One region of the Lactobacillus porci genome, then DNA from elsewhere that is predicted to be linked to it. Evidence: predicted binding sites of a transcription regulator. Region 1 holds the regulator's gene; each other region holds the start of a gene.
The links. Region 1 encodes HrcA, which represses chaperone genes, less so after heat shock. Its sites were predicted from a motif close to TTAGCACTCNNNNNNNNNGAGTGCTAA; they were not measured.
Positions count from the first base shown of each region.

Region 2: the regulator HrcA is predicted to act here: its motif matches at 1,220-1,246, upstream of groES (co-chaperone GroES).
Region 3: the regulator HrcA is predicted to act here: its motif matches at 1,822-1,848, upstream of FYJ62_RS07035 (Hsp20/alpha crystallin family protein).

Region 1 covers NZ_VUMX01000003.1:16,898-20,174, reverse strand. The annotation lists gene ribF (riboflavin biosynthesis protein RibF) at 1-769, shown strand, start outside; gene hrcA (heat-inducible transcriptional repressor HrcA) at 927-1,985, shown strand; gene grpE (nucleotide exchange factor GrpE) at 1,997-2,593, shown strand; gene dnaK (molecular chaperone DnaK) at 2,657-3,277, shown strand, end outside.
Region 2 covers NZ_VUMX01000009.1:32,420-35,696, forward strand. The annotation lists gene groL (chaperonin GroEL) at 1-875, opposite strand, end outside; gene groES (co-chaperone GroES) at 897-1,181, opposite strand; gene FYJ62_RS04560 (redox-sensing transcriptional repressor Rex) at 1,336-2,001, opposite strand; gene FYJ62_RS04565 (ABC-F family ATP-binding cassette domain-containing protein) at 2,209-3,277, shown strand, end outside.
Region 3 covers NZ_VUMX01000018.1:9,550-12,826, reverse strand. The annotation lists gene FYJ62_RS07040 (C1 family peptidase) at 1-1,078, opposite strand, end outside; gene FYJ62_RS07035 (Hsp20/alpha crystallin family protein) at 1,251-1,676, opposite strand; gene greA (transcription elongation factor GreA) at 1,940-2,404, shown strand; gene FYJ62_RS07025 (helix-turn-helix domain-containing protein) at 2,485-2,766, opposite strand; gene FYJ62_RS07020 (adenylosuccinate synthase) at 2,894-3,277, opposite strand, start outside.

The DNA.
Region 1 (3,277 bases):
CCGCCACCCGAAAGAAGTCTACGCGGGCGTAAAGAATTTTGCCTACTTGAACTCACCGGATGAGAAGGTCTATGAAATGGAAAAGATTGGCGTGGATTACCTGGTGATCATGCAGTTTACCAAGCAATTCAGCCAGCTGGCCCCGCAGGATTTTGTGGACCGGATCATCATGAAGCTGCAGGCAGACACGGTCGTCGCCGGCTTTGACTATACCTATGGATCAAAAGACGTGGCCAATATGACCAATCTGCCAAAGTTTGCCAAGGGCCGCTTTGCGATCAAGGTCTTGCCCAAGCAGATTTTTGAAGGACAGAAGATCGGCTCAACCGAGATCAGGGAGGCCATCAAAAAGGGTGACCTGACTTTGGCCACGGAGCTTTTAGGCCACCCGTACACGACCAGCGGCAAAGTCGTTCATGGCTTCCGCAATGGCCACAAGCTGGGCTATCCAACGGCTAATCTGTCCATGGACTGGCCCAAGGTGCTGCCAAAGATTGGCGTGTACGCGACTATGACTCGGGTCAAGGACCGGTGGTATGAGTCAATGACCAGCGTGGGCTACAATGTCATGTTCAACGATGAAAAGCAGATCTACATTGAGTCCAATCTTTTTGACTTTGACCAGGATATCTACGGGGAGACCATCACGATTGCCTGGTACAAGTATCTCAGGAATGAGCTGAAATTTGCCAGCCTTGACGGCCTGGTCGCTCAGCTTAAGCAGGATCGCATTAACGCGGAAGCTTATTTTGACCAAACGGTCGAATAGGAATGCTATGCAAAATAAGATAAAAAGAGCCAATATTGCTTGGCTCTTTTTTCTTCGAAAAAAATTAGCATTCAGCTTGACTAACTGCTAATTTCTTGTTAATCTATACCATGTTAGCACCTGGAAGATGTGAGTGCTAAATGTGAGGGCGATAATTATGTTGACCGAACGTCAAGAACTTATACTAAAGACAATCATTCAGGACTTTACCAAGACCCACGAGCCTGTGGGGTCAAAGACGGTCATGAATCAATTGCCGATCAAAGTATCCAGTGCGACTATCCGCAATGAAATGGCGGTCTTGGAAGAGGCGGGGCTGATCGAGAAGACCCACTCTTCCAGCGGCCGGATTCCTTCAACAGAAGGCTATCGATACTACTTGGACAACCTGGTTCAGCCCCTCCGGCTGCCGGAAGCCGTCTATACCCAGATCGGCTCCCAGTTTGACCAGCCGTTCAACCAAGTTGACGAGATCGTCAAGGAAGCAGCCAAGATCCTGTCTGATCTGACCGACTACACGGCCTTCGCGGAAGGGCCAGAGGCCAGAGGGGTCAGGATCACGGGCTTTCGGATCGTGCCCCTGGCGCCCCGGCAGGTGATGGCCATCTTGGTCACCTCTGACGGCGGGGTCAAGAACCAGCTCTACACCTTGCCGCGCCACATCTCAGGCGATGAGATCGAGCGGGCGGTGCGGCTGATCAACGACCAGCTGGTTGGCAAGAGCTTGGGCGAGATCAATAAAGAAACTTTCCAAGCCTTGTCCAGCAGCAACATCGTGGGCAAGAACGCGCCAGAATTCCTGGAGCTTTTGGAATCAGTGATCAAGGAAGCTGCCAGTGAGCAGCTTTACGTCGATGGCCAGCTGAACCTGTTGAACAACACCGACAAGAGCGATATTGACGACATCAAGTCCCTATACCAGCTGATCAACACCGACAGTCTGGTCGGCGAACTAATCGACATTGGGGATGAGGACGAGAACGGGGATTCCAAGCGCTATCCAGTCCACGTCCGCCTCGGGACTGAATTGCCCAGCGACCTGCTCCGCAATTTCAGCCTGGTTACCGCTGAATACAGCGTAGGCAAGTACGGCCATGGGACGATCGCACTACTGGGTCCCCGCAATATGCCATATTCAGAAATGATTGGCCTGATGGAATTCTTCAGGCAGGAATTGGCAAGAAAATTGCTGGACTACTATGGCAGATTTAAATAAGGAGGTTTGTCGTGAGTAAGGAAGAATTTCCAAGCGAGAAAGACTTGACTCAAGCAGACAAGCAAACAAAGCAAGACAAGAAACATGCCGCCAAGGCAGAGAAGACCAAGCCAGCGGCCAAGCAAGATCCAAAGAAGGACGAGCTGGCTGACTTGCAAAAGCAGCTTGCAGAGCTGACCGCCAAGAACAAGGAGCTGGAAGACAAGTACCTGAGAAGCGAGGCCGAGCAGCAGAATGCCCAGCGCCGCTACAGCAAGGAAAGAGCCAACCTGGTCAAGTACGAGTCCCAGCGCCTGGGCAAGGATATCCTACCAAGCGTGGACAACTTGGAAAGAGCCTTGGCAGTCAAAGCCGATGATGAAGTTTCCGGCCAGCTCAAGAAGGGGATTGAAATGACCCTGGAAGGTCTGGTCAGAGCCTTGAAGGACAACGGCATTGAAGAAATCAAGGCTGAAGGCGAGAAGTTTGATCCGACATTGCATCAGGCGGTACAAAGCGTGCCAGCTGAGAATGATGATCAAAAAGACCACGTCGTGCAGGTTCTGCAGAAGGGCTACGTCTACAAGGACCGGACCCTGCGGCCAGCCATGGTTGTCGTGGCTCAGTAAGACAGCAATCAAGCAATCAAACAATTTATTCGAAATTTTTCAATCTAACAAGGAGAGCAAAACATGTCAAAAGTTATTGGGATTGACTTGGGTACGACCAACTCAGCAGTTGCAGTTTTGGAAGGCAAAGAACCAAAGATTATCACCAACCCGGAAGGGGCTAGAACTACCCCTTCAGTAGTTGCCTTCAAGGATGGCGAGATTCAAGTCGGTGAAGTTGCCAAGCGGCAAGCGATCACCAACCCGAACACGATCGTTTCCATCAAGCGGCACATGGGTGAAGCTGACTACAAGGTGAAGGTCGGCGACAAGGCCTACACCCCACAAGAAATCTCCGCTATGATCCTGCAATACATCAAGAAGTTCTCAGAAGACTACTTGGGTGAGCCGGTTACTGACGCGGTTATTACCGTTCCAGCCTACTTCAACGACGCTCAGCGGCAAGCAACCAAGGACGCCGGCAAGATTGCTGGCCTCAACGTGCAGCGGATCATCAACGAACCAACTGCTTCAGCTTTGGCTTACGGTCTGGACAAGGATGAAGACGACGAAAAGGTCTTGGTCTACGACCTCGGCGGTGGTACCTTCGACGTTTCCGTCCTGCAATTGGGCGATGGCGTCTTCCAAGTTCTGTCAACCAACGGTGACACCCACCTGGGTGGTGACGACTTTGACAACAAGATC
Region 2 (3,277 bases), on a different contig from region 1:
GCAGCGATGTCAGCCAGTTGTTCCTTGCGGCGGTCACCAAAGCCAGGAGCCTTAACGGCAACGACGTTGAAGGTCCCGCGGATCTTGTTCAAGACCAAGGTTGGCAAAGCTTCGCCAGTTACGTCGTCAGCAATGATCAAGAGGGCACGGCCTTGTTGAACGATGCCTTGCAGCAATGGCAGAATGTCTTGGACATTGGAGATCTTCTTGTCAGTGATCAAGATGTATGGATTTTCCAAGTCGGCTTCCATCTTGTCGTTGTCAGTTACCATGTATTGTGACAGGTAGCCGCGGTCGAATTGCATCCCTTCAACGACGCTCAATTCAGTTTCAATCCCGCGGGAGTCTTCGATGGTGATGACGCCGTCGTTGCCGACCTTTTCCATGGCGTCAGCGATCAGGTTGCCGACTTCGCTTGAAGCACTTGAAATAGAAGCAACTTGGGCAATTTGGTCCCGGCTGGAAACTTCGTGGCTGTTCTTGTGCAATTCGTCTACGGCAGCCTTGGTGGCCTTTTCAATCCCGCGGCGGATGCCAACTGGGTTAGCCCCGGCAACGACGTTCTTCATGCCTTCTTGAACGATTGCTTGGGTCAAAACCGTAGCCGTCGTCGTACCGTCACCGGCGATGTCGTTGGTCTTTGAAGCAGCTTCCGCAACCAGCTTGGCCCCCATATTTTCGTAGTGGTCTTTCAATTCAATGGCCTTGGCGATGGTTACGCCGTCATTGGTGATGGTTGGATTGCCATAGCTTTGTTCCAAAACTACGTTTCTGCCCTTAGGCCCCAAAGTGGTCTTAACCGTGTTGGCCAGCTTGTCAACCCCGTTTAAAAGTGAACGTCTTGCGTCTTCTGAAAACTTAATGTCTTTTGCCATCTTTTATCTGCACTCCTTAAATTATTTAACGATTGCCAAAATGTCTTTTTCGTGCAATACCAAGTATTCTTGGCCTTCATACTTAACCTTGGTGCCAGAATACTTGTCGTATACGACTTCATCGCCCTCTTGGACGGTCATAGGAAGCTTGCTGCCGTTTTCAGCATAAGCGCCAGCACCTACGGCAACAACCTTGCCTTGGGTTGGCTTTTCCTTAGCGTTGGAAGCAAGTACGATGCCACCAACGGTTTGTTCTTCTTCTTTCTTAACTTCAACGATCACGCGATCTCCAATTGGTTGTAACACGTTTGTCCCTCCTGAAATAATAGTCTTAATCAAAGTGTTTAGCACTCGTGTTTTCCAAGTGCTAACTTACAAGTATGATAATAAGCCCTTTTTGCAAAGAATGCAAGAAAAAAATAGCACTTTTTAGCTTCGAGTGCTAAAAAGTGCCATTTGTCTATTTATTTTGCTCATTTTCAGCCTGTTTTTCGGCCAGCTGGTCGGAATCAAGGAAGTAGATCAAAGTCTGCAGCTCCGTAGCCAGGTCCACGTTCTGGATCCGCACGCCGCTTGGCGCAGACAAACGGATCGGGGTAAAGTTCATGATCCCCTTGATGCCGGCTTCAATCATTTCATCCGCCGTCTTTTGGGCCGTGGACTGGGGAACGGTCAGGATCGCGATGCGGATCTGCTGGTCAGCAATTTGCTTCTTCATTTCCTCCATGGAGTAGACCGGCACGCCCTGCATGATCTTGCCGGTAATCTCGGGGTTGATGTCGAAGGCGCAGGAAATTCTGATATTGTTGCTGCGCTTGAAGTTGTAGTTCAACAGGGCATGGCCCAGGTTGCCGACCCCGACCAGGGCCACGTTGGTCAAGGTGTCCTGGTTCAGAATCTTCTTGAAAAAGCTCAGCAGGTTCTTGACGTCATAGCCATAGCCCCGCTTGCCCAAGGCCCCAAAGTAGGAAAAGTCGCGCCGGATGGAGGCGCTGTCTACCTGCACTGCTTCCGCCAGTTCAGTTGAGGAAACCTTGTCTTTGCCTTCATCATTTAAGAGCAGCAAGTAGCGGTAGTAGAGCGGCAAGCGTTTTGCCGTAGCCTTGGGAATCTTAATTTTGCTCATAAAAAGCCTCCCATTTCATTTGTCTTGTGAATGTGAATCTCTAATCAATCACTTATTATAATAATAGTTTTTCCCGTCAGTTGACAAGATGCAATTTCACAATATTTGCTTTTACACAAAAAATAGGACCTTTTTCACAAAATAAAATTCAATCTTTTTCCTTTATAATCCTACTGTATGATAGAATGTGACAAGGTGAAAAAAGATATGATAATTGCACAAGGACATGACTTGGAGCAGCGCTTTGGCGCGACTCCATTATTCAGCAACGTAAACTTTACAATTGAAAACAACGCCCGGATCGGCCTGGTTGGCCCCAACGGGGTCGGCAAGACCACCCTGTTGAAAATCATGACCGGCAAGCAGGAAGCGACCCACGGCGAATTTACGGTCAACAAGGGGATTGAGCTGGGCTATATTGCCCAGGAGCACGACTTTGACGAGTCAAAGTCCATCTGGGATGAAATGATTACGGTCTTCCAGCCCCTGATTGACCAAGGCAAGCAGCTGGAGCAGCTGCAGTACGCGGTCGCTGACCATCCAGAAGACCAGGACCTGCTCAAGAAGCTTGACCAGGCCCAGTTCAGTTTTGAACAGGCCGGCGGCTATACCTACCAGGCCGAAATGAAGTCCATGCTCAACGGCTTCAACTTTCCGCAGGCTGCTTGGCAAAAGCAGATTGCCAGCCTGTCTGGCGGGGAGAAGACCCGCTTGAGCTTCGTCAAGCTCCTGCTTAAGAAGCCGCCTTTGCTGCTTTTGGACGAACCGACCAACTACCTGGACCTGGACACCCTGGACTGGCTGGAAGCCTTCTTGAAGAACTACCCTGGCGCCATCGTCACGGTCTCCCACGACCAGTACTTCCTGGACCACCTGGCCACGCAGATCTTTGAGCTGAACCACGGGGCTTTGACCATTTTCAAGGGCAACTACAGCCAATACCTGGCCCAGCGCGAGCTGCGCGACCAGCAGCAGGAAGCTGCCTTTGAGAAGCAGCAGGAGGAAATCAAGCGCCAGGAAGAGTTCATCCAAAAGAACATCGTCAGAGCCTCCACGACCAAGCAGGCCCAAAGCCGCCGCAAGGCCCTGGAGAAGATGGACCTGATTGACCCGCCTAAGCATTCCGGCAAGGTCCGGATCAGCTTCAAGAGCGCCAGACCATCCGGCAAGGAAGTCTTGATTCTCAAGGACCTGACCATCGGCTACCCTGACAAGGTGATGCTACGCGACATCGACTTCCAGATCAACAAGGGCGACCGGGTCGCGGTGATTGGCC
Region 3 (3,277 bases), on a different contig from region 1:
AAACGGTGCCAACGCCAGTAGCCAGGCGCTCAGCCTTGGTCAGCTGGCTGTTGATGCCGAAGAGTTCGTCCAATTGGTAGAGCTCAGTGTCCAGGTAGCCGGTCTTGCGGTCCATTTGCCGCAGAACGTCGTTGCCGAACCAAACGGCTTCCCCGTCCTTGAGCTGGGCAATGGCTGCCTGGCCCAGGAATTCCATTGGCACGTTCAAGAAGAGGATTGGGGAGCCCCCGTCCACGTTTTCTTGAGAGCTCAAGTGGTAGAGGGTGTTATATTCATGGTCTGGCGCGTTGGTCAAGACTACGTAGTCGTCCAAGTCGACATCGAAGTACTTGTTGAAGAATTCAACTGGGGTCAGGTTCTTCTCCAGGTGGTAGTTCTTGTCGTCGTCCTTGTATTCCAGGTCAAAGGTCTTTGGCGGCTCGCCAACAGCGATTGCCGTCATACGGTAGACTTCGTTCAGGAATTGCTTGCGGGCCTTTTCCAAGCCTTCCTTGTCGCCAGCTTGTGCCAAGCGCCGCAGGGACAAGGCATCCTTTCTTTCCTTGTCAGCCAGGGCAGTCGCGAAGCCACTAGTGGCATTGGTGTTGAAGCTTTCTGGCATCGCGTAGCTTGGCACGACCCCGTACTTCTTGACCAGGGAGACTGCCATGGCCCATTGGCCACCGTCGCCTCCGGCAAAGTCCAGGTAGGCGCGGACTTCCCGGTCATCAAGCGGCTTGTCGGCAGTTTCGATGATCTTTTCGTAGAAGTTGTTGGCCCGTTCGATCTTGTCCCAGAAGAAGTTGTAAGCTTGGGACAAGGTGAAGTTCTTGGCCTTGTGCTTGGCACCAAAGTCGTGCCGCAAGACGTTCAAGGTTGAGAACAGCCAGCAGCGACCGGACTGCTTCTGGTTGGTAACGTTGTCCGTGTCCAGCTCAGTGGAGAAGACGCGGGTCAAGCGACCGGCAACGCGCTCGTTGTATGATGCCTCCAAAACGCCGCTGCGGCCAGCAGCGCGGGCGATGACTTGATTCTTTGGATCAGCGTTGAAGTCGCGGCTGAATTCCGCGATTTCTTGCAGAGTTAATTCATGACTCATATTGTTTTATTCTCCTTTTAATGATGATACTGCTATCTTACCTTGAAATAGGTGATAACACAAATTTTGATCTTAATTAAGCTTCCCGCAGCGAAAACACCAACAGAGGAACATAAAAAGGCAGCAGCTGTTCGGCTGCTGCCTTGTGGTTGATAAAGTGCTTAGCACTCGGTTATTCAATCGTAATTGTGCTGTCGTCTGCTTCAGGGGCAATTTTTGGCAATACCACGGTCAAGACCCCGTCGGTCAATTTGGCATTGATCCCGCTCTTGTCAACGTTTGGCAAGGCAAAGCTTCTGGAGACTGAGCCTTCGCTGCGTTCTTGGCGGACCAAGTTCTTCTTCTTGTCACTGTCGTCCTTGAAAGTGCTGCGGTTGCCTGAGATGGTCAAAACGCCGTCGCTGTATGCCAGGTGGATGTCATCTTTGCTCATGCCTGGAACATCGATCTTGACGGTGTATTCCTTGTCATCTTCAGCGACGTCGGCTTGTAAAATGTTTCTGAATGCGTGGGTGTCCAGAAAGTCTCTTGAGTTGTCAAGCCAGCCACCCATGTGATCGAATAAGTCATTGTAACGGTTCATTAAGTCATTAGCCATAATATAAAACTCCCTTCAACAAAATATTCGTTGATCAAAACAGAAAGCTGACAGGGAAAGACGAGCAACAACGATTGCTTATGTTTCCGCTTCCTCTTTCTCTGTTCAAATTATATTGTAGTTCCTTTTTCCAAAAAATAAAGGGTTAGCACTCGACTTTTTTGAGTGCTAACAAAAGAATTTATAAAATTAAGCAAAATCCTGAAAAAAGCGGCTAAACGGGCTATACTAGACCATGAAAAATTAAGAAAGGCAAGTACGACATGGTTTACTTTCAGAAGATGACGCCAGAAGGCTACAAGCAGATTGAAGACGAGATCGCCGCGCTTAAGGCTGACCGGCCCCGCCGGGTTCAGAACCTCAAGGAGGCCCGGGCGCTGGGCGACTTGTCAGAGAATACGGAATATTCAACCGCCAAGCGGGAGCTGCGCCACCTGGACAGCCGGGTGCGCTACCTTAACAAGCAGCTTAAGTACGCGGAAGTGATCCAGACCAAGAAGGACGGAAAGGTCAACCTGGGCAAGACGGTCACCATCCGCTATGAAGAGGACGGGGAAGAGGAAAGCTACAAAATCGTCGGCCGGATGGAAGAAGCCGTCCTGGACGGGAAGCTGCCCTTTGATTGTCCGATGGGCCGGGCTTTGATGCATCACAAGGCCGGCGACACCGTAACCGTGGAAGCGCCAATTGGCAACTACAAGATCACGATCATTGACGTGGATGAGTAATGGGAAAAAGTTAAATTAACGGAAAAAGGGTCCAAGCAGCTGCTTGAACCCTTTTTGTGGATAACTTATTGAATATCAGGCTATTTAGATGATTGCCGCTTGCCGGCGGGAGTAAAGCTGAGGTGAACCACCAGCCCCAGGCCAGCGGCATAGCGGGCCATGGTCTTCAAGCTGGGCAGCGAGGTCCCCTTTTCGATCTTGGCCAATTGGGGCTGGCTCATGCCGATCCGGTCGGCCAGCTCCTTTTGCGTGATGCCGCGGCGCAGCCGCTCGGCGTGCAGGTAGGTGAGGCTGTCAAGAATGGACATTTCTGTCTCAGTGACAGAGTCAATAGTTGCTTTATAGTCTTTTAAGGTAGCCATAATTATCTGCCTCCCCAAGGCTTATTATACTGCTTTTGCTATTAAAAAAGCCAATCAAAACCCCGCGGGGCACCAAAAAAGAGCAGCTCCTGCTTGGAGCTGCTCTAAGAAATTGAATTTCATTTGATTATAAAGTCCATGGGTCTTGCAGAACGATCGTCTGTTCACGGTCAGGACCAACTGAAACAGTTACGACTGGAACGCCAGTCAATTCGCTGATGCGCTTGACGAACTTTTGGGCGTTTTCTGGAAGGTCTTCCCAGCTCTTGGCGCCGGTAATGTCTTCTTCCCAGGCAGGCAGTTCTTCGTAGACTGGCTTGCATGCTTCAACTTCCTTCAAGTTGGCTGGGTAGTAGTCGATTTCCTTGCCGTTTAAGTCGTAGGCCACGCAGATCTTGATCTTGTCGAAGCCGCTGAAGACATCGAGCAGGTTCAAGCTCAAAGCATTGATGCCGGCAACGCGCTTGGCGTGACGCAGGGCAACTGAGTCAAACCAGCCAACCCGGCGTGG